4 regions of the Blautia sp. DFI.3.45 genome follow, and region 4 is predicted to be linked to each of the others. Evidence: riboswitches for the same ligand, from Rfam matches in the RefSeq annotation. Region 4 holds a riboswitch; each other region holds the start of a gene.
What was found. Region 4 has a riboswitch for cobalamin ahead of LJE09_RS09245 (hypothetical protein). Riboswitches for the same ligand answer to the same signal wherever they lie in the genome.
Positions count from the first base shown of each region.

Region 1: it holds a riboswitch for cobalamin, as region 4 does, so the genes downstream of both, LJE09_RS14540 (cysteine-rich small domain-containing protein) here and LJE09_RS09245 (hypothetical protein) in region 4, are expected to answer to the same signal.
Region 2: it holds a riboswitch for cobalamin, as region 4 does, so the genes downstream of both, LJE09_RS01620 (sirohydrochlorin cobaltochelatase) here and LJE09_RS09245 (hypothetical protein) in region 4, are expected to answer to the same signal.
Region 3: it holds a riboswitch for cobalamin, as region 4 does, so the genes downstream of both, LJE09_RS00080 (hypothetical protein) here and LJE09_RS09245 (hypothetical protein) in region 4, are expected to answer to the same signal.

Region 1 covers NZ_JAJDMI010000053.1:914-8,917, reverse strand. The annotation lists gene LJE09_RS14570 (N-acetylmuramoyl-L-alanine amidase family protein) at 1-172, shown strand, start outside; gene LJE09_RS14565 (hypothetical protein) at 184-339, opposite strand; gene LJE09_RS14560 (C40 family peptidase) at 680-2,134, shown strand; gene LJE09_RS14555 (BMC domain-containing protein) at 2,540-2,905, shown strand; gene LJE09_RS14550 (BMC domain-containing protein) at 2,917-3,345, shown strand; gene LJE09_RS14545 (EutP/PduV family microcompartment system protein) at 3,434-3,949, shown strand; cobalamin riboswitch at 4,012-4,206, shown strand; gene LJE09_RS14540 (cysteine-rich small domain-containing protein) at 4,614-4,910, shown strand; gene LJE09_RS14535 (C1 family peptidase) at 5,321-7,597, shown strand; gene LJE09_RS14530 (hypothetical protein) at 7,617-8,004, shown strand, end outside.
Region 2 covers NZ_JAJDMI010000003.1:13,831-21,834, forward strand. The annotation lists partial or broken gene LJE09_RS18645 (DUF6783 domain-containing protein) at 1-126, opposite strand, end outside; partial or broken gene LJE09_RS18650 (DUF6783 domain-containing protein) at 76-201, shown strand; gene hisZ (ATP phosphoribosyltransferase regulatory subunit) at 821-1,939, shown strand; gene hisG (ATP phosphoribosyltransferase) at 1,943-2,590, shown strand; gene hisD (histidinol dehydrogenase) at 2,593-3,897, shown strand; gene hisB (imidazoleglycerol-phosphate dehydratase HisB) at 4,005-4,592, shown strand; partial or broken gene hisI (phosphoribosyl-AMP cyclohydrolase) at 4,671-4,997, shown strand; cobalamin riboswitch at 5,191-5,367, shown strand; gene LJE09_RS01620 (sirohydrochlorin cobaltochelatase) at 5,569-6,981, shown strand; gene LJE09_RS01625 (hypothetical protein) at 7,306-8,004, shown strand, end outside.
Region 3 covers NZ_JAJDMI010000001.1:11,841-19,844, forward strand. The annotation lists gene pelG (exopolysaccharide Pel transporter PelG) at 1-227, shown strand, start outside; gene LJE09_RS00055 (CotH kinase family protein) at 214-2,007, shown strand; gene LJE09_RS00060 (polyphosphate polymerase domain-containing protein) at 1,994-2,746, shown strand; gene LJE09_RS00065 (DUF4956 domain-containing protein) at 2,743-3,414, shown strand; gene LJE09_RS00070 (DUF4832 domain-containing protein) at 3,407-4,768, shown strand; gene LJE09_RS00075 (transposase) at 4,856-5,956, opposite strand; cobalamin riboswitch at 6,405-6,587, shown strand; gene LJE09_RS00080 (hypothetical protein) at 6,728-7,936, shown strand.
Region 4 covers NZ_JAJDMI010000021.1:38,773-46,776, forward strand. The annotation lists gene LJE09_RS09220 (alanine/glycine:cation symporter family protein) at 1-155, shown strand, start outside; gene LJE09_RS09225 (adenosylcobinamide amidohydrolase) at 497-1,612, opposite strand; gene LJE09_RS09230 (leucine-rich repeat protein) at 1,657-1,938, opposite strand; gene LJE09_RS09235 (leucine-rich repeat domain-containing protein) at 1,916-2,476, opposite strand; cobalamin riboswitch at 2,680-2,882, opposite strand; gene LJE09_RS09240 (hypothetical protein) at 3,175-3,321, shown strand; cobalamin riboswitch at 3,823-4,016, shown strand; gene LJE09_RS09245 (hypothetical protein) at 4,166-4,903, shown strand; gene LJE09_RS09250 (hypothetical protein) at 5,283-8,004, shown strand, end outside.

The DNA of each region.
Region 1 (8,004 bases), on a different contig from region 4:
ACAGAAGTATATGTCAAGATATCCGGGATATACCAAGTATGATTATCATACTTCATCTGGTAACTATATCAGAAGAGGTAATTATCTGAGATGGAACAGAAGTACGCTTTCTGATCCGGATGGATATATGAATATGACCGCAGACCAGATCCTTGCAGATCTGTTTAGCTGAGAAGTGAATAGTTAAGAAAATGGAAGCAGCTTTCGAATGAGGAGGCTGCTTCTTTTTTTGCGTTCTGTAGTAATTCCATAAATAATGCAAACAATCCAGTCCACTATAGCGTGAAGTCCTGCTACGTTACTGTCCACTCCGTTCACAGTAACGTAGCCAAAATTCATTCCAGATTGCCTGCGGCAATGGAATTTTGGCTTGTATGTCTCGGGATTTTGGCATATTCATGCCAAAACACCTCGCGGGATAGTGGTGTGTGAACAGTAACCCTGCATCAGATATCTTTGTCCTGTGTCAAATTATTACAAACATGAAATGGAATATGTTTGAATTGTAGAAAGAAATGCGAAGAATAACAAAAAGATTAATAAATGTTACAGAAATATAAAATTTATGGTAATTAATCCTTGCGTTTTTGAGTGCGGTGTGTTAATATGTATAAGAATTAACTTAGATATTGCAAAAACATTAAGATATAGAAAGAAAATGTTACGAGGGTGAGAATTCATGAAGAAAAGAATTGTATGTCTTACATTAGCACTCCTGATGAGCGCAACACAGGTTGTTAGTGTAAGTGCTTCAAGAGAGGATGAATTGAGAGAAGAGCAGGCGATCACAAGTCAGCAGCTGGATGCGACATATTCCAGAATGGATGAGCTTGCATATGCGAAATCACAGCTTGAGAATGAGATTTCCGAACTGGATTCCAATCTTGTAAGTGTTATGGTTTCTATTGATACTCTTAAAGGAGATATCGATAATAAAGAAGTAGATATTATTAAGACAAAACAGGATCTGGCTAAGGCTCAGAAGGCGAGAGATAAGCAGTATGAGAGCATGAAGCTTCGTATTCAGGCACTGTATGAACAGGGTGGGGATGCAGCGTGGTTTCAGATGATGCTTAATTCAGAAGATTTAAGTGAACTTCTGACACGTGCTGAGAATACACAGCAGATGTATGAGCAGGACAGAAAGAATCTTGATAAATATGTGAATACTATTAATGAGGTGAATAATTTAAAGACTCAGTATGAATCTGACAAAGCAGAACTGGAGGAGATGAAGGCTTCTTATGAACAGCAGTCTTATGATCTTCAGTGCCAGATTGATCAGAAGAAATCTGAATCAGCCGATTATGAGAATGAAATTGCATATGCACAGCAGCAGGCGACAGAATATGCAAATCTGTTAGCGGAACAGACGGCTGAAATTCAGAGACTGGAAGCTGAGAGAATTGCAGCAGAAGAAGAGGCAAGACGACAGGCTGAGGAAGAGGCTGCAAGACAGGCGGCAGAAGAAGAGGCAGCAGCAAAAGCTGCAGAGCAGGAACAGGACTCCGAATCAGAAGACGAAGAAAATATAGAGTATGATGAAGACGGAAATGAGATTGAGAATACTGATGATGCGGATAATGAATCTGATGAATCTGATGAGTCTGAATCAGATGATGGTGTAGAATATGATGAAAATGGTGATCCTGTTGACAATGCAGGAGCTTCCGATGATGTAGAGTATGATGAGTATGGCAATGTGATTGATTCTGATAATACAGTTTCACCAGATGATTATGAGAGTGAACAGTCGTCTGATTCAGACAGTTCTTCATCTTCATCTTCAGGTTCAGGATCTTCTGTAGTAGACTTTGCAACACAGTTTGTTGGCAATCCGTATGTCTGGGGTGGTACAAGCCTTACAAGTGGAGCTGACTGTTCAGGATTTACACAGAGTGTATATGCAAACTTCGGAATAAGTCTTCCGAGAACTTCTTATGAACAGCAGAATGCCGGTACAGAAGTATCTTATGCTGATGCGCAGCCGGGCGATTTGATCTGCTACGGTGGACACGTTGCAATCTATATGGGGAATGGACGTATCGTTCATGCATCAAACTCTGTAGATGGAATTAAGATCAGTGATAACGCAGCGTACAGAACGATTGTTTCTGTAAGAAGACTGGTATAATTAAATAAGTATAAATAATTAAATTTATAGGGGTTGAAAAGGAGTATCGCTAAGGGGGCTGATGCTCCTTTTCTTTATGTATAAGTAGTTATCGTTATTCCGCGAGGTGTTTTGGCATGAATATGCCAAAATTCCGAGACATACCGCGCGAATTTATGTGATTAGCATAAATTCTGTGCATCGTGAAGCGTGTTGCTGTGAACGGAGTGAACCGTAACCATGTATAATATTTTACCGATTTTCAGGTGGATTTTACCTTGACATAAAATTGGATGGATAGTACAGTTTATGTAACTGAAGAGATACATATAAAATTTTAAATCTGTTTTTGGAGACATCAGTGGGAAAGAATATTCTCATGAATTATCCGGATTATAGTTGAATAGTGAAAGCGAGGAATGATAAATGGCAAATGACCATGTAGAACACATAAGAATTGTACAGGAAACAGTTGCTGGCAAGGAGATTACTTTTGCACATGTAATGGGAGGGCCGGCTCCGGTCATATACCAGAAGCTTGGACTGAATCCGCAGGTGGATTACCGTTCATCTGCAATCGGAATTATGAATATGACACCGCCTGAATCTGCAGTGATCGCATCTGATATTGCGGTAAAAAGCGGAAATGTTTATCTGGGATTTGCAGATCGATTTACAGGCACACTGATCATTACGGGAGAGATTTCCGATGTAATGTCAGCGATGACTGAGGTTGTGGATTATTTCAGAGACACTCTGGGTTATGTAGTCTGCAAGATTACCAAAAGATAGGAAGTGTTGGGATGGCAGGGATGACAACCAGAGAATTACTGGAAAAGCTTTATAACCAGGATTATGAGAAATTAAAGGGAAAAAAGCTGCGTATGACCAGAGTAAGGGTTCCGGGAAAGGAAGTGTGCCTGGCGCATGTGATCAATCCTTCACAGAGCTGTATTTATCAGAATCTTGGTCTGCATATTGGGGTCCATGAGGGAGAAGACCACGCAGGAGAAGCAATCGGAATGATTCGTTTTACCCCATGGGAAGCAGTGGTTGTAGCTGCTGATATTGCAGTGAAAAGTGCAAATGTGGAGATTGGTTTCATGGATCGCTTCAGCGGGTCATTGATCCTTACGGGAGGTCTGACGGAAGTTCAGACTGCAGTGGAAGAAGTGGTGAAATTTTTTAGAGAGGTGCTTGGCTTTAAGACCTGTGCAGTTCACAAAAGTTAAAACATACGAAAAGTCAGTTATTCTGTACCGATGGTGCTTATGTAACTGCCGGAATAGCTGAGAGAAGTGAAAGGGACAGACATTAAATATGAAGAAAATATTTCTGATGGGCAGAAGTGAAGCAGGTAAGACTTCATTAACGCAGGCATTAAAAGGCGAAAAACTTCATTATGTAAAAACGCAGTATACGAATACGGATGATGATACCATTGATTCTCCGGGAGAGTATGCAGAGTCCAAGCATTTCAGCGTAGGGCTGGCCTGTTTTTCTTTTGAAGCGGATGTGGTGGCAATGGTACAGTCAGCAGATGAACCTTTCAGTTTGTTTGGCTATGGCAGTAATGCATTTATTCTGAGACCACTGATAGGAATCATTACGAAAATAGATTCTCCTTATGCGAATGTTCCAATGGTGCGTCAGTGGATGCTGAATGCAGGATGTGAAAGAATTTTTCTGGTAAACAATGTGACCGGAGAGGGGATTGATGAGCTGAGAGCGTTTTTGAATGAGGATGTTCCAAAGCTGAGTCTGGAAGAAGCAAAATTCAGACAGAGTCTTGGTCTGAATGAATGGGATCCGCTGCCGGAAGGTGTGGAATATTGAAAAATATATTGATAAATAGTTGACAAGCTTGTTGCAGGGTGTTATTATAATGACAGTATAATTCCATACAGAACATATTAAGTGCTGATACTGTGAGAAAGAGCAGTACAGAAAGAGGGAATCAGGTGAGAAACCTGAGCGATCCGGTCACTGTAACAGAGGAGCAAATCTCAGAATGTCCATTGTGCCATAGCATGAGAAGGAGAGAGGAGCGATGAGCCTGGAGCCAGGAAACCTGCTTGGTATGGCGAGGTTAAACTTCCGTGTAAAGTGTAACAACCAACTCCGTTGAATCCGCAGCTTCGGAGTGTTGTCTGCTTTTATCTGAAGGCAGACATTTTTTATGGAATGCGCCTGTTCTTTATGAATTATACATGATTAAATGGCAGGCGATACTACTTCGGATTTATTCGTTCCCTCCGCGCACTCATGAACGGATTTTTTTCTACCCCGGGGTAGCATCGCTCCCTCTTATTAATTTTAAATGTATGATCTGTGAAAAATACTGTAATGAATTTTCAATGCTTTGTTATGTGAAGAGAAATTGATAATTTATTAGAGTATTTTTTTTATTTCGTCCTCTGATGGGTGGGATTGATGGAGACTGAGAAAACGGAATTATTCTGGAAAGATAAAAACTTGCAACAGGAGAGGAGAGGTAGCAATGGAGAAACCTTATTGGGAAGGGAAAGAATATTCTTATTTCAGCCATAAGAAATGTGAATTTTTTCCGTGTCATAAGAATGCAGATCCGGATGATTTTAACTGTCTGTTCTGTTATTGCCCGCTATATGCCCTGGGTGAGAAATGCGGTGGGAATTTCCGGTATACGGAAAAGGGAATTAAAGACTGCACAAACTGTATGCTTCCGCATAAGCGAAAAAACTATGGATATGTCACAGGAAAATACCAGGAACTGGCTGATATGATGAAAAGAGCAAAGGAAAGTATCAGCAAATAAGAGGAGAATGCGTCGCTGCTTAGAACGGAGTGAACAGTAACAATGTGTCAGATTAGCACAAATAAGAAAGAACGATTTTCATTGTAATACAATGCTTGTTCTGCTAGAATAAGGATAGCAAAAGAGAAGAGTCTGTAAGATTTTCAAGTCTGTTCTGAGTTAGTATATAAAGCATTTCACACACATTTTCCACACTTTTCACATGCACAGAAGAAAATGCATCACAGGCATTTGACGTCTTTTCCTGGCGACATTTTCTTGTCGGCAGAGCTCTGCATTTCTACATAGAGCCGTCGGAAAACAGGGAAAATTCACTGTTTTCCGACGGTTTTTGTCATTGATCATGGTTGAAAAACAAAAAAGATACTGATATAATGATATTATATTTACGCAAGGGAGTTAACTACTACATGAAAAAAAGAAATACAGCGATACGCGCATTGTCAGTTTTTCTGGCTTATGCAATGGTTTGTACATCGGTACCCGCTGCGGGTCAGGAAATGTTTGGATCCGGAGTCAACAGAGAGACAGAAGAAAATACATCAGATCTGAAAGAATTTCAAAGTTCACAGGCAGATGAATTTGGAACAGATACGGAATCTGATGCAGAACTGTTCGGAAGCGATGATGCAAAACAGGAGTTCCAGGATGGAGAAGCAACGGAAGAAAATACAGATGGAATTCGATATATCAAAGGTCGTCCGTTGACAGAAGAGGAAAGAAAAGAAGAGTTAGAACCTTTTAAAAATTTAAAACCGATAGATCCGGGACCTGAAGTAGAGAGTGATCTGACATCAGTTTACGCTGCATATGGAAGCAGAGAAACAGCATTTCCATCCTCCTATGATTCCAGAAAGGAAGGATTAGTTACGCCCGTAAAGAATCAGAATCCATTTGGAACCTGCTGGGCTTTTGGTATGGCAGCAATCATGGAGACTTCGCTTCTGGCACAGAACAAAGGAGTCTACGATCTGTCAGAAGAACATTTATCATATTTTTTCTCCAACAGACAGAATGATCCTCTTGGAAATACCCCTGATGATAAGAATTATGTACTGGGAAATTATCACGTGATAGGAGGTAATGATCACCTGGCGGCGATTTATCTCAGTACATGGTCGGGAATGACCACAGAGGCCGATGTACCATTTCCTACGGATTCTTCGCATCAGAATGATCTGACTGTACAGATTCCGGAAAGTAAGGCTTATAATTCTGCAGCATATCTGAAAAATGCATCTGTTTCCAAATACAGTGAGGAACGTATGAAAGAAATGCTACTGAATGACCATGCAGTATCCATTATGCTTTATATGAAGGAAAGTTATGTAAATCCGGACACAGCTGCATATTGTTATCCTGTTGGAAAATCAAATTCGACTGTAATTAATCATATTGTGACAGTGGTCGGATGGGATGATACGTATTCAAAGGATAATTTCCTTCCTGTTTCCAATGTAACATCTGATGGTGCGTGGATCATCAAAAACAGTTGGGGGGAGAAGAAAGGAGACGGAGGATATTACTATCTTTCTTATCAGGATCCCAATATCAGTAAACTTGTAAGTGCAGAGGCAGTGGCTGCTTTGGATCAAAAGTATAGGAATAATTATTTTTATGATGGTTCTTCAGCACTTTCAGTGATTCCGATACAGGCGGGACAGTCAGTAGCAGCAGTTTATGAGACAACTGCAGGAAAGGGAAAAGCAGAAGTCCTAGGGGAGGTTAATCTTGTTACAAACAGTGACAATGCCTGTTACAAAATTCAGATATACACCGATCTGACAGATCCATATGACCCGGAAAGCGGGACCGCTGCATATGCTGCTCCATATGAGTTTGAACAGCCAATCGCAGGTGTACAGACTATCAGTGTACCAGAGGTGGTTTTGAAACAGGGAAGCAGATATTCTGTTGTGATCACAAACAGTGGGATTGACAAAATCAGCTTTGGAGTGGAAGCAAAGTCCAGTTATGGAAACTGGTTTACCTGTACGGCGGGGATAGAAACAGGGCAGACATTCTATAAGAGTGCATCGGAAACGGCCAGGTGGACAGATGGAAAGACGAAAAACTGGACGGCAAGGATCAAGGCACATACAAGGACCCTGAATCAGTCATGGGTGCCGGATACACCGGTATTTCAGGTGAAGGCATATAATTCCGGATACAACCTTATTTCATGGAAAAAAGTTTCCGGAGCTACAGGATATTATGTGTACAGAAAACCTGCAGTAGGTGGGAAGTGGTCCCAAATTGCAGATGTCGGGACATCGGAATTAAAATATAAAGATAGTAAGGTTACGGCTAATGCATCATACCGTTATACAGTAAAAGCATATTATGAAGCATCCGGAAAAAGATATTCAGGTAAATATAAAACCGGCGATGTGATTAAAGCAGCACCTGCAGTGCAGAAGGTTACTTCTGTGAAATCTGAGAAAAATGGAATCCGTATCCGGTGGAAGCCTCAGAAAAAATGTGACGGCTATTATATTTACAGAAAGAAAAAAGGTGGTTCCTATCAATTGATAAAGAAAATTTCCAATGGAAATAGTTCTTCTTATCTGGACAAAAAAGCACAAAAAGGTGTATCATACTATTATGCGGTAAAAGCATATGTTAAAGAGCCATATGGAAATACATACAGCAAATATAAAAGTTCATCTGCTGTAAAAAGAAAATAAGAAATGAAGGAAAGAGATTATGAAGAGAAGGTTTGGAACAGTAATAGCAATGGTACTGTGCTTTATTCTGACAGTGGTTTCTGTTTATGCGGATGACGGAAAGGGTCAGAATCCGGATTATGTAACAGATTATTATATGATCGTACAGAGTACACAGGGCGGGGTAGATATTTATGATGAAGCAGACACTCAGAGTGTTAAACTGAATGACAGCAAGATTCCAAATGGAACGGCCATTCACGTTCTGGGTGAGAAGAATGGAGCAGACAATAAAAAATGGGCATATACACAGTACCATGGAATGAACGGATATGTTCCTATGGATGATCTGGATCCGGCTTCCAGAGAAGAAGCTGCCAATGAGGAATATCGTACTTTCGGAGGCAAAGATGTGGATTTCGAAGTAA
Region 2 (8,004 bases), on a different contig from region 4:
AACTCTAGAGTGTGTCTGAAAAATCATTCCCGCAATCTGCACGCCCCACTTTGCGGGATATTTCACCCGAATTCAGTTGCCGTAGCCCGCTACGGCGCCCTCATCCGGGCAAAATATTCCACAAATTGTGACGCACATCTTGCAGAAAGCCTTTTTCAGACACGCTCTAAGATACCTGCAAATGCACCGGAAATAAAATAAATTTCTGCGCTGTGTATTGGCAGTAACCATGAAGAAATCAACTGGCTGGCATACTATAGCAAGCCTCTTATAATGTATATTGATTCAGTTCATCAGAGCGTAAAATCCTGCGTCAGATATCCTTGATGTGCGTCAGCACGCCTGTAGGTATCTGCCTTGTCTTTCGCACTCGGCTGAACTGTCTTAAATGCATTAGTTAATAGACTTGCTATAGCCGTCATAATCTTCCACATTGCGAAAACCAGCTCGGAAACATATTGTATTTGAGGTGCATTTGCAGGTGTCTTAGAGATTCTTAGTTTTCAGGAAATCTGCGTTATGAGAAGAAAAGCCCCTTGTCTGAGCGACAGCGAGTAATTCCGGGCTTTTCTTCTCATGGTTTTAGCAGATTTCCTGAAGACTTAGAAGCTCTTAGATACCGAAACCGCACCTCAAATACAATATGTTTCTGAGCGTCCCTCTAAACATATAATAATAACATTAACTGTACTTGACATTTTTCTAAAAAACAATTATAATTCTATCTAGTTTCACATTACTTTAGTAGCACGTTACTGTACTAAAGCGAAATCGGCAAAGTAATAACAACCACAATACATAACCAAGAGGAGGACCACCCATGCAGCGTATTTTCCACACCCCTGAAGGTGTAAGAGACATCTACAACGGCGAATGCAGCCAGAAAAGAAAGGTACAGGAGAAAATCCATCGCGTCTTCCACCAGTATGGCTATGAAGACATAGAAACCCCGACATTCGAATACTTTGAAGTATTCAGCCGCGAAGTAGGAACCATCCCATCCAAAGAACTTTATAAATTCTTTGACAGAGAAGGCAATACCCTGGTACTCAGACCTGACTTCACCCCGTCTGTATCCAGAGCCTGTGCAACCTACTTTTCCCCGGACAAAGAACCTGTAAGCCTCTGCTACACAGGAAACACGTTTATTAATAACACCAGCTACAGAGGACATCTCAAAGAAACCACACAGATGGGAGTAGAACGGATCGGTGATGAATCCGCAGATGCAGATGCAGAACTTCTTGCCATGACAGTGGAATGCCTTCTGGCAGCAGGCCTTACAGAATTTCAGGTCAGTGTCGGACAGGTAGATTACTTCAAATCCTTATTAAAAGAAGCCGAACTCGGTCCGGAAGCAGAAGAACGTCTTCGTGTTTTGATCTCGCAGAAAAATTCTTTCGGAGTAGAAGAGTTTGTAGAAGAACAGAAACTCAAAGACAGTATGCAGAAAGCCTTTACTGAAATCCCACAGATGTTTGGTTCAGAAGAAGTCTTAAAGAAAGCCAGAAGTCTGACAAACAACGCCTGCGCACTGGAGGCAGTTTCCAGACTAGAAGAAATCTATGAGATTATGAAAAACTACGGATATGAAAAGTATATCTCTTTCGATTTTGGAATGCTTAGTAAATATCAGTACTATACAGGTATCATTTTTCAGGCATACACCTATGGAACCGGCGAGCCAATGATCAAGGGCGGTCGTTACAATGGCCTGATGAAACACTTCGGTAAACCGGCGGCCTCTATCGGATTTGCGATTGAAGTAGACAATCTTCTTCTTGCACTTTCCAGCCAGAAACTGCTCTCTGAGAAAGAAGAGAAGCCGGAAGTGATCGAATATGAGCCACAGGATCGTGCACAGGCGATCAAAGAAGCACAGAAACTTCGCGCAGAAGGCAAATGTGTGGCATTACGTTTGAAAAAGGAGGCCAGATAAGCCATGAGATACCTGACAGTTGCCCTGACCAAAGGCAGACTTGCCAACAAAACAATGGAAATGTTTGAGAAAGCAGGAATCACCTGCGAAGAAATGAAAGATAAAGATTCCCGTAAACTGATCTTTACAAATGAAGAATTAAAAATGAAATTCTTCCTTGCAAAAGGTCCGGATGTTCCTACCTATGTAGAGTATGGCGCGGCAGATATCGGAATTGTGGGAAAGGATACGATCCTGGAGGAAGGCCGTAAGCTTTATGAAGTGATGGACCTTGGATTTGGAAAATGTAAGATGTGTGTCTGTGGACCGGAGAGTGCCAGAGAAGTTCTGGAGAACAACCAGCTGATCCGTGTGGCGACTAAATATCCAAATATTGCCAAAGATTACTTCTTTAACAGAAAACATCAGACAGTAGATCTGATTAAATTAAATGGTTCTATTGAACTGGCACCCATCGTTGGTCTGTCTGAAGTGATCGTAGATATTGTGGAGACTGGAAGTACACTGAAGGAAAACGGGCTGAAAGTGCTAGAAGAGGTCTGCCCGCTGTCTGCCAGAATGGTAGTCAATCAGGTGAGCATGAAGATGGAAAATGAGAGAATCCGTAAACTTATTGAAGACTTAAGAAGAGTTCTTCAGGAGGAGATGTAAAGATGCGTACAGTAAAATTAACAAAAGAATCAACAAAGGATATTCTTGAGAATCTGCTGAAAAGAAGCCCGAATAACTATGGGAAATTTGAATCCACAGTAGCTCAGATCCTTGATAAAGTAAAAAATGAAGGGGACGCAGCCCTTTTTGCCTATACAAAAGAATTTGACAAAGCTGATGTGACAAAAGAGACTATCCGCGTCACAGATGCAGAAATTGAAGAGGCTTATGCGCAGATTGATCCTGCACTTCTTGGAGTGATCCGCAAAGCTCTGGTCAATATCCGTCAGTATCATGAAAAACAGATCCAGAACAGCTGGTTTACAAGCACAACAGATGGAACTATGCTTGGACAGAAAGTAACACCGTTAAATCGTGTGGGTGTCTATGTACCCGGTGGAAAAGCAGTTTATCCGTCTTCTGTACTGATGAATATTGTACCTGCGAAAGTGGCAGGAGTCCCGCATATTGTTATGACAACACCGCCCGGAAAGGATGGCAAAGTATGCGCTTCCACACTGGTAGCAGCCAAAGAAGCAGGAGCAGATGAGATTTATAAGGTGGGTGGTGCACAGGCGATCGGTGCCCTTGCTTTCGGAACAGAGAGTATTCCGAAGGTAGACAAGATCGTAGGTCCCGGAAACATTTTCGTAGCTCTTGCAAAGAAAGCAGTATATGGCTATGTAAGCATTGACTCCATTGCAGGACCGAGTGAGATCCTTGTTCTTGCAGATGAGACAGCTAATCCGCATTTTGTGGCAGCTGACCTTCTTTCCCAGGCAGAGCATGATGAACTGGCATGTGCTATCCTGATCACTACAAGTGAGGAATTTGCGAAGAAAGTAGATGAAGAAGTAAAAGGTTTCGTGGAGGTCCTTTCCAGAAAAGAAATCATTCAGAAGTCTCTTGATAACTTTGGATACATTCTGATCGCAGAGGATATGGACGAGGCGATTGAGGCAGCCAATGAAATCGCTCCGGAACATATGGAGATCGTGACAGCCAATCCCTTTGAAGATATGATGAAAGTGAAGAATGCAGGTGCGATCTTTATCGGAGAGTACAGTTCCGAGCCACTGGGAGATTATTTTGCAGGTCCGAACCATGTACTTCCTACAAACGGAACAGCCAAATTTTTCTCAGCCCTTTCCGTAGATGATTTCATCAAGAAATCAAGTATTGTATATTACTCAAAATCCGCACTGCGTAATATACACAAAGATATCATTCAGTTTGCAACTTCTGAGCAGCTTACTGCACATGCAAATTCTATTGCAGTTCGTTTTGAGGATGAAGATAAAGAATAATGGTAAGGCTTTGAATCTGAAATCTGCTATAATGTAAACTGTAGTTTGCGCATTAAAACAATGGATTCAGAGTGTTTGAAAATAAGTAAGACAGAGAGGACTTAACCATGGCAAGAGAAGCCTCAGCAGAAAGAAATACAAAAGAAACAGAAATCAAATTAAAAATAAATCTGGATGGAACCGGATATTCTGATATTGAGACAGGTGTGGGATTTTTTAACCATATGCTGGATGGATTTACCCGTCATGGGCTCTTTGATCTCAGTGTCAGAGTCCATGGTGATCTTCAGGTGGATGACCATCACACCATCGAGGATACAGGAATTGTTCTGGGAACTGCATTAAAAGAAGCAATTGGTGACAAAAAGGGGATTAAGCGCTATGGAAGCTGCATCCTTCCCATGGATGAATCCCTGGTGCTCTGTGCGATCGATCTGTCCGGAAGACCTTACTTTGTATGGGATGCAGAGTTTACCACAGACAGGATCGGTGACATGTCCACGGAAATGGTAAAAGAGTTCTTCTATGCCATTTCCTATGCCTGTGGCATGAATCTTCATATCAGGGTTCTGGCAGGTGGGAATAATCACCATGTAGCAGAAGCAATGTTCAAAAGTTTTGCCAAAGCACTGGACGCAGCCACATCCTATGATCCAAGAATCACAGATGTTCTGTCTACCAAGGGCAGTTTGTAAAATTTGAAAATTTACGAAATGATTTATGGCAATCAATAAATTAGATGGAGACAGAAAATGGAAAATACAGTGAATTTAAAAAGCAGTATTGCATGGTCTGATTTTAAATTAAACAGTGATGAAATGGTACCTGTTATAGCCCAGGATTATCAGACAAACGAAGTGCTGATGCTGGCGTATATGAATGAAGAAGCATTTAATACCACTCTTGAAACAGGTAAAATGACTTACTGGAGCAGAAGCCGCAATGAACTCTGGACGAAGGGACTCACATCCGGACATCTTCAGTTTGTAAAATCCCTTACACTGGATTGCGACAATGATACGATCCTTGCTAAAGTAGAGCAGATCGGTGCAGCCTGCCATACCGGAAACAGAACCTGTTTTTTCAAAACCCTGACAGAAGTGTAATGAATAACGCGATAATATACAAGCCAAAATTCCATTGCCGCAGGCAATCTGGAATGAATTTTGGCTACGTTACTGTGAACGGAGTGAACAGTAACACTAATGCCAAACATTAGAGGAAAATATACACGAATTGTATTGACATTTTTGGTAAAATGTGATAAAAAAAGAATATCCGAATTAAATATGTGCAATGTTATAACGCAAAGGTTGCATCGCGCTTGATGCGCAAAAGAGAATCCGGTGAGAATCCGGAGCGATACCGTCACTGTGTATGGGAGCTGCTTTTCAGAAACCACTGGGAAACCGGGAAGGGAGAAACAGCGATGATCGAAGTCAGGAGAACTGCCTTGGCGTAGAATTTAAGGTCTGCGGTATACAGAACCTGTATTCTCATAACGATACATAGCTCTTTTATTAAATGAATCAGACAGAATCGGAAATTACAGATATATCTGGTACATATAAACCATGTATTTATGGGAAAGCGGTAGCTGCAGAATATGCAGTTGCTTTTTTTGTGCATACAATTGTCCGGAAATACGAGAAATAAAAGAGGAAAAACGAAATGAAAAGAAAATCCATGTTAGCCTTATTACTGGCAGTATCCATGACCTGTTCCATGACAGCAGCAACAGGTACAGTTGCTTTTGCATCTGATGATGCAGCAACAGAAGAGGCTGCAGATGACACAGAAGCAACTGCAGACGATGCAGATGCAGCAGATACAGAGGAAGCATCTGATGATACAACAGAAGCTTCTGATGATGATCAGAAAGCCGCAGACGAAGTTGGTGCCCTGATCGATAAGATTTATGTTCAGGAAAGAACAGACACAACTGACGAAGACTGCAAAGCAGCAAAAGAAGCATGGGACAAACTTACAGATGCTCAGAAAGAACTGGTAACAGGTGAAGAAGCAAGCCCTGAATACTTTGGACGTGACACAGGTGATGCTTCCAAAGATGATCCTCGTAACCAGGATGAGATTGGTGAGAATGAACTTCTTGTAGTAAGTTTTGGTACATCCTTCAACGACAGCCGTGCAGAGGATATCAAAGGAATCGAGGATGCCCTTGCAAAAGCATATCCGGACTGGTCAGTAAGACGTGCATTTACAGCACAGATCATCATCAACCATGTACAGGCAAGAGATGATGAAGTAATCGATAATATGCAGCAGGCTCTTGACCGTGCAGTAGCTAACGGTGTTAAGAATCTTGTTGTACAGCCGACACATCTGATGCATGGTGCAGAATATGATGAAATGACAGAGGCAATTGATGGATACAAAGACAAATTTGAATCTGTTGCAATTGCAGAGCCAATGCTCGGTGAAGTTGGTGATGATGCTACAGTGATCAATGATGACAAGAAAGCAGTTGCTCAGGCAATCACAGATGAAGCTTGCAAGGAAGCTGGATTTGATGATATGAAAGCAGCAGCAGATGCAGGCACAGCATTTGTATTCATGGGACATGGTACATCCCATACAGCTAACGTAACCTATGACCAGATGCAGACACAGATGGATGATCTTGGATTCACAAACGCTTTCATCGGAACTGTAGAGGGAGAACCGGAAGACACAGCATGTGACAAGGTTATCGAGAAAGTAAAAGAAGCAGGATTCAAGAATGTAATCCTTCGTCCTCTGATGGTTGTTGCCGGAGACCACGCTAACAATGATATGGCTGGTGATGATGCAGATTCCTGGAAATCTCAGTTTGAGGCATCCGGTGATTTCGACAGTGTTGACTGTCAGATCGCAGGTCTTGGAAGAATCGCAGCAGTAGAAGATCTGTATGTGGCTCATACAAAAGCAGCAATTGATTCTCTTGGAGCATCTGACGATGCAGCAGCAGAAGATACTGATGCCAAAGCAACAGATGACAGTGCAGACGATGCACAGGCAGACGATGCACAGGCAGATGACGCAGCTGAGACAACAGCTGATACTGCAGAGGCTGACGCTGAATAAAAAATATTGTTCAAACAAGATAAACTGCCCGGAGAACTTGCAAAAGTTTCCGGGCAGATATATTATATGATAAGAAAAAAAGAAGTCATAGCAATTCCATAAAATACTGCAAACAGTTCGCACGTTTCTGTTCATTCCGTTCACAGTAACGTGCGCACATCTGAGAAAGATCCAGAGGAACTGTCTTAATTGCATTATTTTCTGGAATTACTATAATATATTTGCCATCACCTGTTCAAAAGCCTGTTGCTCTGCAGCAGATGGGTTGAACAGCACGATAGAAAAAACTATAAAAAATATGAAGATAAGGGAGAAGAAATAATCATGAAGAAACGTTCATTTACATTATTAATGTCAGCACTTACTATTTCAGCTACTCTGATCGGTACAAGCCCGGTTGCTGCAAAGACAGATACTGATACGGCAACAGAAGAAACCACTGATAAAGAAGAAACAACTGCAAAAGATGCTGATTCAGAAAACACAGATAATAAAGAAACAGATGCATCCAAGAGTGATACATTAGAGGATGGCACCTACACAGCAGAATTTGATACAGACAGCGGAATGTTCCATGTAAATGAAGCAAACGATGGAAAAGGAACCCTTACAGTAAAGGATGGCAAGATGACTATCCATGTAAGCCTTGCTTCTAAGAAAATTGTAAACCTTTTCGTCGGAAAGGCAGAAGATGCACAGAAAGACGGGGCAGAGGTTCTTGAGCCAACCACAGATACTGTTACATACAGCGATGGAATGAGTGAGGAAGTATATGGATTTGATATCCCGGTACCCGCAATTGATGAAGAATTCGATGTAGCTTTGATCGGAACAAAAGGAAAATGGTATGACCATAAGGTAAGTGTCAAAAATCCTGTAAAATCCGATGATACAGATGCAAAAAAAGATGATAAAGAAAATAAAGATGCAGATTCCAAAGCAGATGACACAGACAAAGATGCGAAAGACAGTAAGACAAGTGAAGGTAAGACTTTGGCAGATCTGAATCTTGAAGACGGCGAT
Region 3 (8,004 bases), on a different contig from region 4:
TTTCACTGTTTTGTCCGCAGGTATATTATGGCTTTGGGTTTCTTGCAGGATGTGTACTGTTTTATTTTATAGTTATGATCCGTCTGGAACGTTATACCAGACGTCTGCCATATTATATTCTCAGCATACAGCCGGTGGTAGCAGAAGACAAATCGGGGGTATTTACCAGAATCGGATATTTTATGGATGAGAAACTGGAAAGGAGAACGAACGTTGACAGGAATTAAAAAAATAAATCTGATAAGTGCAGTATTAGTCAGTCTTTCTCTTTGTGGAGGCTGCACTCTGGAAAAAGCGGGAAACTCTTCGCAGGATCAGACAGTACAGGAAGATAACGAAACAGAACAGGTAAAGGCAGAAAAAGCAGAGAAAGAAGAAATCAATGAGATTCATTTAAGAGATAAGGATTCTTTGTATGAAAATGATGATGATACCAGTGTTGTTACCATGTATCTTACTGTATCTAAGGGAAATTCATCCGAAAATACATATCATACATGGAAGGAAATCAACAGCTATTCTGTTTATGACTACGAAGATATGGGAGTGGAGAGATATCAGGTGGCAGGACTTTTGCAGGTGGGAGATGAGAATGGACCGACACAAGGGGAAGTCGGATATGGAGAAAGCGTGCCTAATGCAACTGTTCAGATCAGAGGCCAGACATCCAGCCAGAATGCACAAAAAAATTATAAAATTGAGTTAAAAAAGAATAAAGGAACGTGGAGAGGCCAGAGAACCATTAACCTGAATAAACATATGACAGAAGGAATGCGCTTTCGAAATAAGCTGGCATATGATCTGATCAGGGGAATTCCTCAGATGGTTGGTTTACGTACACAGTTTGTGCATTTGTATGTAAAGGATAATACAGAAGAATCAGGTGTAAAATTTGAGGATTATGGAATTTATACACAGGTTGAACAACTGAATAAGACGGCATTAAAGAGTCATGGACTGGATTCAAACGGACAATTGTATAAGATTAATTCTTTTGAATTTTATCGCTACGAGGATATTATAAAAAAAGAAGATGATGCAGGATATGATAAGACAGCCTTTGAAAAAATGCTGGAAATAAAAGGGGATTCAGATCATACCAAATTGATTGATATGCTGACAGATCTGAATGATTATTCTATAGGGATTGAAGATGTACTGAAAGAACATTTTGATGAAGAAAATATTGTTTACTGGATGGCATTTCAGATTCTGATGGGAAACGTAGACACACAGAACAGAAATGTTTATTTATACAGTCCTCTGAATTCAGATATCTGGTACTTTATTGCCTGGGATAACGATGGCTGTCTGATGAGACCGGAATATGAATTAAGGAATTTTTCGGATCAGAACAGCTGGGAAAAGGGAATCAGCAATTACTGGGGAAATATTCTGTTTCAAAGGTGTCTGAAGTCACGGTCTTTCCGGGAAAAATTAAATGATGCCATTCTGGATCTGAGGGAATATCTGAACAAAGATATGCTCACATCAAAGATAGAGAGCTATAAGAATGTACTGAAGCCCTATTTATATTTGATGCCTGATGCAGAGTATGAACCGCTTACATCTGAACAATACGATCAGATTGCAGCATCACTTCCTGATGAGATAGAGAAGAACTATCAGTTATATCTGGAAAGTCTGGAAACACCAATGCCATTTTATATAGGTGTTCCGACAATAGACGGTGATAAGCTGAAATTTAACTGGGATGTATCTTATGATCTGGACGCAGAGGACATTACGTATTCTGTGGAGGTTGCGCGAGATTATCTGTTTCAGGATGTGATCTATCAGAACACAACCCTGACTGTTCCGGAAGCCGAGATGGACCTTCCGAATGCAGGACAGTATTTTGTGAGAGTAAGAGCAACAAATACATCTGGAAAAACGCAGGATGCATTTGATTATTATGTAACAGATGAAGGAAAACATTATGGTATGAAGTGTTTTTACATAACAGAAGATAATACGGTAGAGGAAGATATTTATGAGGAAGGCTGACAGGAAGAAAGAACGTTTTCGTAACGAGTGGAAATATCTTATCAGTACCAGTGAGAAAGAAGTCCTGAATCTTCGGATGAAGCCACTTATGAAACTGGATCCTCATGCAGAAAATGGAGGATATCTGATACGGAGCCTGTATTTTGATGATTACTGGAACAGTGCATATGAAGAAAAGGAAAGCGGCGTTCTTATGAGGAAGAAATACAGGATACGAATTTATAATTATAGTGCTGAAAGTATCAAGCTGGAAAGAAAAAAGAAATTCGGCAGTTATATTTATAAAGAAGATGCCCCACTGACAAAAGATGAGGTGCAAAAAATTCTTTCCGGCGAGTATGAATTTCTTCTGAAAAGTCCGTATAGTCTTTGCAGGGAATTTTATATAGAATGTATGAGTAATATGATGCGGCCGAGAACAATCGTAGATTACGAGAGAGAACCATGGATCATGGATGAGGGAACAGTCAGGATTACATTTGATACAGATGTCAGAGCTGCTGTTGGAAGCTATGACATTTTCGACAGTACGCTTCCGGCTTTATCTGTACTGGAACCGGGAAAACTGATCATGGAAGTGAAATTTACAGAGATGCTGCCTCAGATTCTGAGAAATCTTCTGCCGCCGCAGGCAGCAGAATTTACAGCAGTTTCCAAATATGTACTGTGTTATGAAAAAACGCGGTACATGAATGGATTTGAGTATTGGTATGATACACAGGGGAGGATGATAAGATGAGTGTACAGGATATGATAAAAAAATCTGTACTGGAATCAGGAATGTTCAGTCAGTATGATATACCTAAGATATTGGCTGCTCTGGCAGTGGCTTTGATTTTGGGAAGTGTGATTTATCTGGTTTATCAGAAATTTTATGTTGGAGTTATTTTCTCCAGAAGTTTTGCAGTTACACTTGTGGGAATGACAGTGCTTACCTGTATGGTAACACTTGCGATCAGCAGCAATATTGTGATTTCTCTTGGTATGGTTGGTGCATTGTCTATTGTACGTTTTCGTACAGCAATTAAAGATCCGATGGATCTTCTGTATCTGTTCTGGGCAATCACATCGGGGATTACAGCCGGTGCAGGTATGTATGCATTAACTCTGTTGACAGCTGTGATTATCATTCTGATGATCACCCTGTTTTATCACAAACAACAAAATGGAAGAATTTATATTGCAGTGATTCATTATCAGGGAACTCAGGCGGGAGATGAAATTATCCGCTGTTTTGGAAAAAGAAAATATTTCGTAAAATCAAAAACTATGCGCAATGAAAAAACAGAAATGGCAGTGGAAATATATTGCAGACAGAATGATATGGAGTTTATGGAAAAAATCCGGGATATCGGTGGAGTGGAAGATGTTACATTGATTCAGTATAATGGAGAATATCATGGCTAAAAGTCAGAAACAATCTCTGGTTCTGTTGGGTTTTGGACTTTTAGTTATTATAGCAGCAGGAGTATGGATGGTATTTGGAAGAAAAACTCAGATATATGAAAAAACAGAAGAAATTTTTGGAAATCCATTAATGGGATATGCACCTTGTGCCTGGGAAGAAACAATAGGAGAGGATATATCTTTACTGTATATGGATATTACCTGGGCTGAACTGGAACCGGAGGAAGGAAAATATGACTGGGAGAAAATCGAAAGAGAAAATCAGACTGACAGATGGAGAGAAGAAGGGAAACACCTGGTACTGAGGTTTGTGTGTGATATTCCCGGGGAGGAAAAGCATATGGACATTCCACAATGGCTATATGACAAAACTGATCATGCGGGAACCTGGTATGATATGGAGTATGGAAAGGGATATGCTCCTGATTATAATAATGAACAGATGATACAATATCACAAAAGGGCAGTTAATGCACTTGGAGAGCATTTTGGCAGAGATGGACTGGTCAGTTATATCGAACTTGGAAGTCTGGGGCACTGGGGAGAATGGCATGTAAATATTTCTGCAGGAATACAGAGTCTGCCAGAAGAATCTGTAAGAGAACGTTATATGATTCCATGGACAGAGGCCTTCCCTGATTCCATGATACTGATGAGAAGACCTTTTAGTGAGGGAGAACATTATGGAACAGGTCTCTACAACGATATGACCGGACAGCCAGAGAGCACAGAGGAATGGTTTCGCTGGATCAATGAAGGCGGTGAGTTTGACCAGACTCATGAGAAAAAAGGGTTATCCGCAATGAAAGATTTCTGGAAAAAGTTTCCTTCCGGAGGTGAGTTTACAAGTTCAATTACAATGAAAGAGTTGCTTGACACAAATCTGGATCAGACAATAAATCTGATAAAGAAAGCACATACTACTTTTCTTGGACCGAAAGTAGCGGATAAAACTTATGAAAACGGTTATAGGAAAGTTTTAGGAAGCATGGGATATCGTTTGTGGATTTCGCAAGCAAGCCTTATTCAGATGCCGGGGTATGTCAGCCTGAATCTTAAATGGAAGAATGATGGAGTTGCACCATTTTATGAAGACTGGCCTGTATGGGTTCTGGTAGAAGATGAGGATGGAAATAGTCTTGAAAAAGAAGCGGTTGACATTTCGTTAAAATCACTTCTGCCGGAAGAAACTTTACAGACAAAAACAAGAATGCAGATAAAAAAGATGATCTCACTGGCCGGAAAGAAATATAAGATCAGTATAGGTATTGAAGATCCGATGACTGGGAAATTAGCTGTTCGATTTTCAATGAAAGGAACTTATAATGAAGGGAAAAATTATCTTTTTCAGTAAACTGAAAGAGTTACGTTTTGATATTTAGAAACTAAAATTACCTTATTTAATTACTATAAATGAGCAAATTTGAAAAAATGCACAAAATTATCCTGCTAATTTCATAAATGCTTCAAAATCATCACTTGCTTTTGCACATAGGAATAGATACTGATACTTTTCCTGATGAACGGCACTACAGATTCGATGATATCCATCTTGAAAAGACCGATATCCGCCAGTTCCTGTGACACAAATATAATGTGTCAGTGACATCAACAGCCAGTACCTCTGTATTCCCTTTGAGGAGCGTATCTGGTATGTATCCAGGGCCAGATGGTTTTTGCATTGCCTGAAAAATATCTCAATCGGCCATCGACAAACATAACAGGAAAGGATCTCCTGTGTAGATAAGGATACATTTGTGCTAATGAAAGCACGTAGTGCTTTAGGATTACCAAATGCTTTTTCAGGATAGCTTAAAAGAACAACTGCATTTTCTATGCCGCTGAGGTTTCCCTCATACCGGTACACATAATAGTTGCGTTTTTTGACTGTGACGAGGTCAAATCCTTTATGTGTTGTGGATCGTTCAGCAGCCAGTTCACTGAGTTTCTTTTTCATTCCTGATGGATACAGCAGACGGTTTGTTTTCAAAGCACCAATGGTATGGAACCCTTTCTGTACAAAAGTATTGATTATTTTTTCAGAAACATACCAGCAGTCACAAAGGAAATAAGACATTACTGGTGGAACAGGCAGTTCCTTTGCAATATTTTGTACAATATCAATCTTGGAAATTGATTTATTGTACATTACAAAAGCATAGTTCAGGACAATGCCGTTACAGGAAAGCATAACAGCTACTGCCTGATGTCCGTAGTCCTGTTTCCCCTTTAAATGGGATTGGTGAAAGTACGCATCTTCAATCGGATACAGAGCCTGTGACGAAGGCTTTGTCTTTGAAGCTATCGTATCGTCTACAATGCAGAAAACAGGCTTTCCGGTGCGTGCTGCTTCTGAATAAATAATCTCTATAACAGAACGTTTTAACGTATCTGAAAGTAGAGAATCATCCCATTTCCCTGAATTAAGGAAATGTGCAATCGTAGTTCTGTGACAGGAACTGTTTTTAGCAAAATCCGTGGTTTTTCCATGATATCCTGAAATGAAAATGCTGATCAGGATACTTATAAGGTGGTTTATCACCCGGTTCGAATAAAATTTGCATAAATTTAATTTCTTAAGCTGGTTGTATATGAATGCGGAATGATGTATAGTATTTGCGAGAGACACCTTCTTTCGTAAATATTGCAAATGTTTGTTTAGGCACTTTCATTATACAACACACGGAATCGAGGTGTCTTTCTTTTATGCAAAATCACGAACTTGCTCATTTATAGTAGTAAAAATATTTTAGCATAAACAAAGAAATGCCACAAGAGAAGGTAGTGCTGCAAAGAGACCCTTATTATGGAATAGATACTGGAATCTGAATATTCAAGACCATAGTAAAAGTGAATAAAAAAACATATAAATATTAGATGTAAATTATTGACGTTAACCAAATGGAATTATATAATAAAAATATAATGAAGTTGGGGAAAAGCCTTAGCGCGGAGTAAAAATAGTTTTTGACTTTTAGCCCCTGATATCATATTATAAAAATAATGCATGTTTCCAGTAATATGGAATTAAAAGGGAAACCGGTGCAAGTCCGGTACGGTCCCGCCACTGTAAAAGGGAGCTTTTTATCATATATGTCACTGCTTAAGAGGCGGGAAGACGATAAAATGCGATGAACTTAAGTCAGGAGACCTGCTTGCATTAGAAAAGGTTATTTCTTACGGTGTATTAAGAAAGGCTTTATTTTTATACCTAAAATACATTTTAAGAAGAGGATCTTTTTTACTTCAGGAAGGGATGTGAGAAAAGAAAACTTGAATTTTTATACAAATACGACAGAAAGGTAAAAAAGGAATGAAAAAGATAATTAGTTTTATATTGACAATGATTATGCTGCTTACCTGCACCAGTATTTCAGTTATGGCATCTGATGTCCAGAGTGATACAGCAGATCAGGATGAAAAAATGACAATAGGAGTGTCTGTATATAATCTGAATGATGCGGAAGTAAGAGAGTTTAGAAATTATTTTGAAAATTATGTCGGTATGGCTTTTGAAGTTGAGTTTTTATATTCTTCCAGTATAAGCACTGCAGAAGAAGAAATCAGCTTTATAAATGAGCTTCATGAAAGAAATGTAAAGGGAATTATTTCTTTCCTTTCCTCTGATCTTGAAGAAGTTCTTCCGGTATGCGAAGAATATGGTATGTATTATGTGCGTGGTTCAGGAACGATCAGTGATGAAATGTATGAGAAAGTAAAGGATAATCCTTACTTTCTGGGAACGATAGGAACATCTGTTGAAACAGAAAAGGATGCGGCTGCCAATATGGCGGAGTATTTTGCTTCAGAGGATCAGAATAATCAGAATCATTACATAATAGCATGTGGAGGATCTGCCATCGGTAATGAGATGCATCGTCTGAGAACGATAGGTATTCTGAATAAGCTTCAGGAAGCATATGGTCTGTCATATGAGAAGTCTGTAGAAGAACTGGTGAATACGCAGGATACGGAAGAAATTGAAACAGGCAGTGATATTAAGATTACTCTGGTTCCGGGTTATCCAAAAGATCATCTGGATGAAAAGCTGGCTGCTCCGCTGAATACAGGAGAGTATAATGTTATTCTGAGTGTAGTGAGCGCAAGTGATTTTATCAAGGTAATTGATGCTTATGAAGAAGAGAACAGTACAGATGTATTGTTGGGGTCAATTGATTGTTTTACAGAAGATACATACGAAATGTTTAACAAGAAGGGATATAACGGCAAGGAAAGAATCGACTATCTTGTAGGAAAATATGGTGCTATCGTTGCACCATCATTTGTTGCTATGAAGAATGCTCTGGAAGGCTTTGCAGAAGATTACCGTGAAGATGGAAGTGCTTTCCGGCTGCAGCAGTCATTTTGGACAGCGGATTCAGTAGATGAGTTTAATAAGCAGTATGTGTTATCTATTGGAATGTATGATAATACATATAGTGTAGAGGACATGATGGGAGTTCTGAAATCCTATACACCGGAAACAAATTTTGAAGAATTCCAGAAATTTACGGAAAAATAGATAGAAAATAAAAGTCTGAAATAATTGACGTATGCATGATAGTATGTTATGATAAAGAAGTATTCATA
Region 4 (8,004 bases):
TAGTGGCAATCCTTGGTGCAACTGTAAATCTGGGACTTCTCTGGAGCATTGCTGAGACATTCAACGGTCTCATGGCAATCCCCAACTTAATTGGTGTATTCCTGCTTTCAGGAACTGCCATTACACTTACAAAAGAGTATTTTGCACAGAAATGATAAAAACAGTCTGGAGAGTTTTCTTCAGGCTGTTTATTAGTTTACCTGATGCTTGATGTTAGGTTATTGTTCAGACCCTTGCATAGGGCATTAGTAAAAATGACGAATTTTAAATTTTTTTATTGATGTTATGTACTGTTTTTTATCCGTCATTTTTACTTTATCCACAACCACCCGGATTCGCTTTTTTGCGGCTTTTCCCTTATAATGTGTATATAGATTTCAACGATTTCAGGAGGGAAGTGAGTGGACATTGAACTTATTCTATTCACTTCCCTTTTGTATTTCATCAGGAGAAAGCAGGCATAGAATATTTTTACCATAAAAATGTGATGATCCAACTATGATCTGACAGAAAAATAACAGATTAAAATATAAATCAGCTGTTCTTTAAGTGAAAATGTTTTCAGTACTTCGTTCTTCCATACATCTTCAGGATAAACATCGCCCAGATAAGTATCCCGTCCACAGTACAGTCCATAAAGAAGCAGCCTTTTTCCCTCTCGGACAGCCTCCGGTTCCATGATTAGTCCCCAGCGAAGCTGATCCATCAGATGAAGATAAAGAGACACACATAAAACCAGATTGCTGTTTCTGTTTCGCGATAGAAGTATTCCTTCCAGCTCAGAAGCTTTCTTAAAACTAATATTGTATGCATGAAAAAGAATCTCATGCTCTGTATAAAAATCCCACAGAGTTCCCGGGGTGATTCCATATCTGCCAGTACGAACAAGAACCTGAAACTGTCTCGGACCACAGGCAGCTGTCTGTTTCATCAGGGCATGTTTTACTGCCATACGGACTGCCCTGCCAATCAGCTCTCCAAGCTTGGAATGTCCGGAGGCATCGGTAAGTGTCAGCTCTCCCTCCATAGCCGAGGCAATCACCATTCCGTCAGTACCAGAACCTGTCGCGATTTCTTCTGAATAACAGCTTCCAAGTAAGAGATGTGAAACGGCCGCTGCTTTTGCCTCCGAAGCAATCATCATTGAGCGGACCATGGCTGCCTCTGTAACATTCTGATTGATATAGATAAAAACATTGATCGTACCGGGTGGCAGCATCTCGTAAGCGCCGTTTCTTTCATAGTAAGAAGAAGGATCTCCCGGACACATTCCGTTTGAATCAATTCCCCCTGTAACAGCAGCAGTCACGGATAACTCCTGATAACAGATTTTCTCAACAGCACACAGTTCAGTCCATGCCGCTGTGCTGAGTGCGGTTGCTGTCTGCGGATCAATTCCCAGCTCTTTTGTATGAATGTTCAGGTCTTCCTCATAGGTGTTTCCAAGCATTTCACATTCATAGGCACCATTCATGCAGTTGATATTTAAAGCATGCGTGAGATGAGCAGTGATCCCGCCATTAAGAGGACTGGTGCTAAGAACCCTTGTTTTTCCCGGAAAAGAAAAAACAGTACATCCCTTCTTTTGAAAATAAGTAAAAGTATCATTCATAAACATTCCTCTTTTTTGTCTGTTCAATACAGATTTTGTTGTTATTAGGAAAAGTATTCTACTTTGAATCCTGACTGCTGGCAGTATCTGTCTACTTTAGAACCTTTATAACAGCGGATTGTAGCCGCTTTGTTGATGATCCATTCCCCGATAAATTCAGGATCATGGCGAATCTCCAGATACTGCAGGCGGTTACATCCATGAAAGATCCATTTTCCAAGGTATCTGACATTGGGCGGAATCACCACAGAGGTCAGATTACAGCACTTAAAAAAAGCACTCTCATCAAGAACTTCCAGCGAATCAGGCAGCTGCAGCGAATCCATTCCGCAGAAATAGAAAGCCTGCTTTCCGATAACCCTTAAATCCCCCCCCCGGAAAAGAAATACAACTCAGTTTCTTACATTTATAAAAAGCCCTGTCATCGATTTCTTCCAGAGAGGCAGGGAAAACAACTTCCGTAAGAGTAGCGCATTCTGAAAAGGCATTCGGACCGATAAATGTCAGTTTGCTGTTCGGGGCGAACTCCAGACTGTTCAGTTTTCGGCCATTGTTAAATGCATTTTTTGGAATACTGGTAAGGCTGGCGGGAATTTTGACTTTTTTCAGAGAAATGCAGTCTGAAAATACCCCTATGCCAAGTTTTTGCAGATGTTCAGGAAGCTCTATTCTGCTTAACCGGGAACATCCCTGAAAGGCTTTGTTTCCAATCTGTTCCATTTCATAGGGAAATACCACAGAACGAATATCAGGTCTGTTAAAAAAGGTTTCTGCTGAGATAGAGCGGCAGTTTTGTGGAAGTTCCATATTCTTCTCAATATACTGTCCGCAGTTACGACGCGTAAGTGTCAGAGAATTTGACATAAAAAAATACTCCTTTGCTGATAGACAATGTTGTTTTCTCTGCATGGGAGTAGTATGGACTATGATAAAAATAACAAGGTACCGATAACTGCCGGTGTTCTATATTCCTTAAAAGGAACAGAGAAAACATATGTAAGGATGATACTTCTGTAAAAAAGAGAACACTAAAGAAGATCACCCTTCCATTTCCTATTGCGTGTAGTTAATGGCGGCAGTTTATAGCAGGTATTCTGACTCACGCAGTAACGCCATGTCTCTCCTTCTCGCATAACGATGCAATGGATATGAGATATGGCTGCACGTATACAGCAGCACGACTGTTCAGGATTCTGACCTGATTCCCTCTTAGCTGAAAGTCCGACATTTCTATACCGTGACTGACAGAACTAAAAACCGGTAATTGTCAATGAATGTTCGATTAAATTGTATTATACACTTTTTTTGGAGAAAAGACAACAAATTTTTTGAGGGGGAGACAAAATCAGGGAGGGGACGCGCAGGGAAAGCGTTTCTTTTCTGTGCGCTGGTTATTGGATGTGTGGGGATTTGTATGATTTGCAGGTAATGTTTTTGGTTTTGAATAATTGCGCGTCGCATTCTCGTTACTTTAGGAAGAAAGTTATACCAGCCAGTGCAGTCCGCTGTCACCGGAAGTAGGGAAAAGATATGCAGAGCCGTCCAAACGGAAAGAGAGAGGGTTGTACAGAGAGGGAAACAGAACCTATAACGCAGATGCCGTAGGCGCATATAATATCCTGAGAAAATATCACTCCGTATCCGGAGTAAAAAAAGAACTGTCCGTAACCGGACTGAAAACACCGGAAATAATAAAAGTAGCTGTATAGCTCTAAAGAGCAAACAGTAGTGGTGCCATGGATGCACCCTGAAAAAAGGCGGTATCCCGCCTTAATTCAGATGCTCTGGTAACTCAGTTGCCGAGTAATTCACAACAGAGGTGTGGAAGATCATTCCTTTGATTTGTATATTCCGCATTGTGGAGATTCTGTAAAAGAGTGTTTTCTCAGACGTATTCCGGGGATAATAAGGGAAGTAATTATTTGTAATCGGGATATTGACAAATTATGGACAAAATGTTAAGATGGTTTCGTAAAAAACGAATAGCGTTTAGCGCACATGTACAGCTCATTACTACGGTAATGATTGAAGAATCGTTGGGTGAGAATCCCAAACAGGGCTTTCGTCCCTTGTAGTATATTCAGTCTGCAATTCACTGTATTCTTGTAGAAGTATTCATAAGGGATACTTTAATATAAAGGATAGGAGTGGATTCTTGGTTTGTACATTGATATTCCCTGCCGAATCCGGCAGGGATTTTTTTTGCACTTTGATAACAGAATATCGGAAGTAACGTTATCTCTTTATCTTTAGCTTTTGGAAATCCGGTGAGATACCGGTACGGTTTCATCCCCACTGTAATAAGGACGAACACTGCGAAACCATTGGAAAGATCCTTTCCGAGAAGGGCAGCAAGTAGGTTGGAACTTTAAGTCAGGAGACGGACTTTAGTAAAAATAAAAAACAAATATCTGTAGGCATAACGGAGGTTTATTTTTTATACCCTTTCTTATGGAAAACAGGTATCAAACGTGGTCTGAAAAGGCTGCGAAATGATATATTTTGCAGGATAACCTGCAAAAAAATAATACATTTAATTAAGGAGGAAACAAAATGAACATGAAAGTAAGAAAAAGCGTGATTGCATTCTTAATGGCAACAACAATGGTAGGAAGCACAGCAGTACCGGCTATGGCAGATACAGTAACTGCAAAAGTGTCTATAAAGACAACTGGTTTAACAGGAAAAAATAGTGCGTCACCAGACATTGTGCCAGAAAAAGTTGTTACAGTAACAAATTCCAACGGTTCTGTTACTGCACTAGATGTTCTGAAAGCAGTTTCGGGATCTGATACTGAAACAAAAGAGACTTTAAATGGTAAAACTTATCATTATCAAGGAGTTTTAAGTTGGTATGATGGTCAGTATGGAAATTATATTCCAGCTGTTAAAATGGAAAATCATGCTAATAGCGATTTAGGGAAAGTATTTGCAGATGATGGTACAGCAAATAAAACAGCAAACTCTCTTGCTAACGGAAGAGGAAAATATTTCAAATTATCAAATCTTAATACAACAGAAACAGAAAGCATGAAGGTTACAAAAAATTCAACCTGGAACAATATAGTACATAAAACAGATTGGCTTTCTGAGAAAGACTATAATAATTATTCAGGTTGGATGACTATTATTGATGGTAATACAGATAACTTAGGTGTTGATACTGTACTTTCCGACACTAAAGAACACACTGTATGCTTAGATTTTTCTATGATGATGGGATTAGATCTTGGATTTTCCAGTTATGTTCAGCAGGGAGATCAGTGGATTCAGGTTCCGGGTTGGAAATAAAGTAAATTTTAATAGCAAATAAAAAGATGAAGATACTAATGCTTTATAAAGTTTCACTTTATAAAGCATTAGTTCTTCGTCTTTTTCATATTATTTTAATTTTAGGGTGTAAATAGATATGAAGAAAAAGAAAAAAGAAAAAAAAATCTTATATCAGTTAATATTCTCAGCTTTTCTATTATTTAGTAATGCCTATCTTGTAAAAGCTAATTCAGATATATTATCACAAGATTCAACAGGGAAATACTGTATTAATACAGAACAAGATTATTATAATTTTATCGAAAATATACAAAATTATAATAATAAAACGGTTATACTATGTAATGACATTGACATTTCAGATGTTCCAGAAGCAACATCTAGTTTTGGCGGCATATTGAACGGAAAAGGACACACCATTACATATGCTTCAAAAGAAGCAAAAGAAAACATTGCTGTATTTCCTTTTCGTATAAATGACAATGGAATTGTAGAAAATATAAATGTACAAATTGATGAATCATATGCATATAATAGCGAAACAGATGAATTTCAAACTGTCTTTTCGCGATGTGATGGAATTGCAAAAGGAATAACAATTAAAGGAAACGTAACTTGTATTTATGACGATGAAGATACAGATGTTTATATAGGTGCAATCGAGGGAAACGGAACTTTAATGGATTCTTCCATAGCAATAACTTACGATTTGCAGAGTGAAAAAACAATCGAAGAAATAGCTGACGATATTGTTGATAATGATTTATCATTTGAATTTTGTCAATTAGGAACAATTAATACTGGAATAACTTACCAAAATTGTATAGGATATGGACAGTATTCGGAAGCAATAAAGTCATTAGCAGATGAACTGGAACCCAAAATAAAAGATAATACATGGGGATATCTATGTGTTTCATTTACACGAAAAAGTTTTTTTAGTACGTCAGCAAGTGCAACCAATTGTTATTATGATAAAGAAAATATGCCAGACATTAAAATCATGTCTGAATATATTACAAATAGAGATAATAATAAAGAGTTTCCTAATTATGCTGATTTTGGCAAAACTACGTCTGAAATGAAAAACCAGGGAACTTATGAAGGGTTTGACTTTAATAAAAAATGGACTATTTCCCCAGAAGATAATAATGGCTATCCATATTATAATCCACAAACCGAAGAAATAACTCTTAAAGTTCAGGCTTCCACTGAACCTAAAGTATGGAGTACAAGCGTACCCAGAGATTATAATCGTTTTGTTGATTATGCTAAAAATTATCATTTCCCATATCAAGTAGATATTATAAATGGTGAAAAAAAGAATATTTACGATGACGGTAATAATAATGTTGTAAATGTGATAGGTGTAAAATTTACAGATTTAACTGATGAACAACAATCTATTATTGAAAAATATGGTATAGAAGTAGTTTTGCCATCTGATGATGTAAAGAAAGATATAAAATCTGCTACAATTGATACGAGTTTTTTAGGCGAACGTCCATTAAGCGTAGAATGGATTAATATGCCTATTTTGAAATTTAAAGATGGAAAAGAAGCACAAGCAGAAGAAGATGGGTATAGTTTCAAAGTTGAAGTAGTTGACGGTACTGGTGAAGTTGTAGACAATGGAGCTAAGGGAAACTCAAGTAATCCAAGTAATTGGCCATCTTACTATGAAAAAGCTAAAAAGGCTTGTAACATTATTATGAACTATTGCCAAAATAAAAATGCCTTTGGATCTAAAGAATCCCCATCCTATGAAAATACAGATATTTGGGCCATTTTTACAGCAGCTAGATGCGGCTATATTCCATATGGAGATACAAATTATTTTGACAAATGGTTTGCAAATACCAAAGAGTATTTGCAGTTACTTAAAAATCAGGGAACTGATGTTTCTCAATGGAAGACAACAGAACTTTCAAAATTAATTTTAGCTATTGAAGCTATTGGATATGATCCAAGGGACATTTCGTCTGTAGACCTTCTTTCGGCAGTTGGATCAAGAAAAAGCACAGAACTTACTTATACAACTGTATATGCTATTAATGCAATAAAAGCAGGTGGGTATACCGCTGACACTTTTAAAGATACAGAACTTAACCAATGGGCACATGATACAGCAAAAGCTTTGTCAAATGCCGAAGACAAAATTTTTGCAAATGCCGACAATACCATGGGATGGCAGCCACTTATTTTCTGGTACAAAAAGCCTGGTTACGATGATGTAACAGAAGCTGTAGACAAGGCATTACATAAGCTTCCAGCAATTGCACAACGTTCAACAGGTTCATTCTGTACACCAGGATTTGAAACAGGATGTATGTCTTATGGAAACAACGCATGGAATGATGCACAGGCAATGCTTTTTGCAGGAACGTTTGGTGTAAATGTTTTAGATTCTTCCAGTGGATATACTAAGAATGGAAACAATATTCTTGATGCATTCTTTGATCTGGTAGATGTAGATGGTGTTTTTGACGGAAGTATTCATGGATTCACAAATTATGATGTTCCGCAGATTGCACGTGGTCTGGATGCATTTATCAGACAATATGAAAAAACATCCAGCTTCTGGGAATTTACAGACGTAACTGTTCCAACAAAAAAAGTTAACAACATGATCCTTGCCCTTAACGATGACAGTACGAAAAAGCAGATCAAAGAAGCGAGAGACGCTTACGAAGCATTAGACGAAACTCACAAGGCAATCTTTAACAAGGATACACTTAGAAAGCTTCTTGCAGCAGAGACTGGTTCAGGTAATTCTATTGAAAAAGCTATGGCAGCCATTGATGCGATCCCAGCAGCGGATAAGCTGACAATGGATGACAAGGCGGCTGTAGAGAAAGCAAGAACTCTTTATAATTCACTGAATGATGAAGAGAAATCTGTAATTACAAATTACTCTAAGCTGACTGAAGCAGAGGCTAAGATCAGAGAACTCGAGAAACAGCAGGAGCAGAAAGATAAGGATAAGAAAGCGGCAGAGAAGGTTATCGCTGATATTGATGCGCTTCCTTCTTCTTCTGAACTGACTCTTGATCCGTATGTTCTGCAGCTTCTTGACCGCGTACAGGCAGAGTACAATGCTCTTACGGATGCGCAGAAGG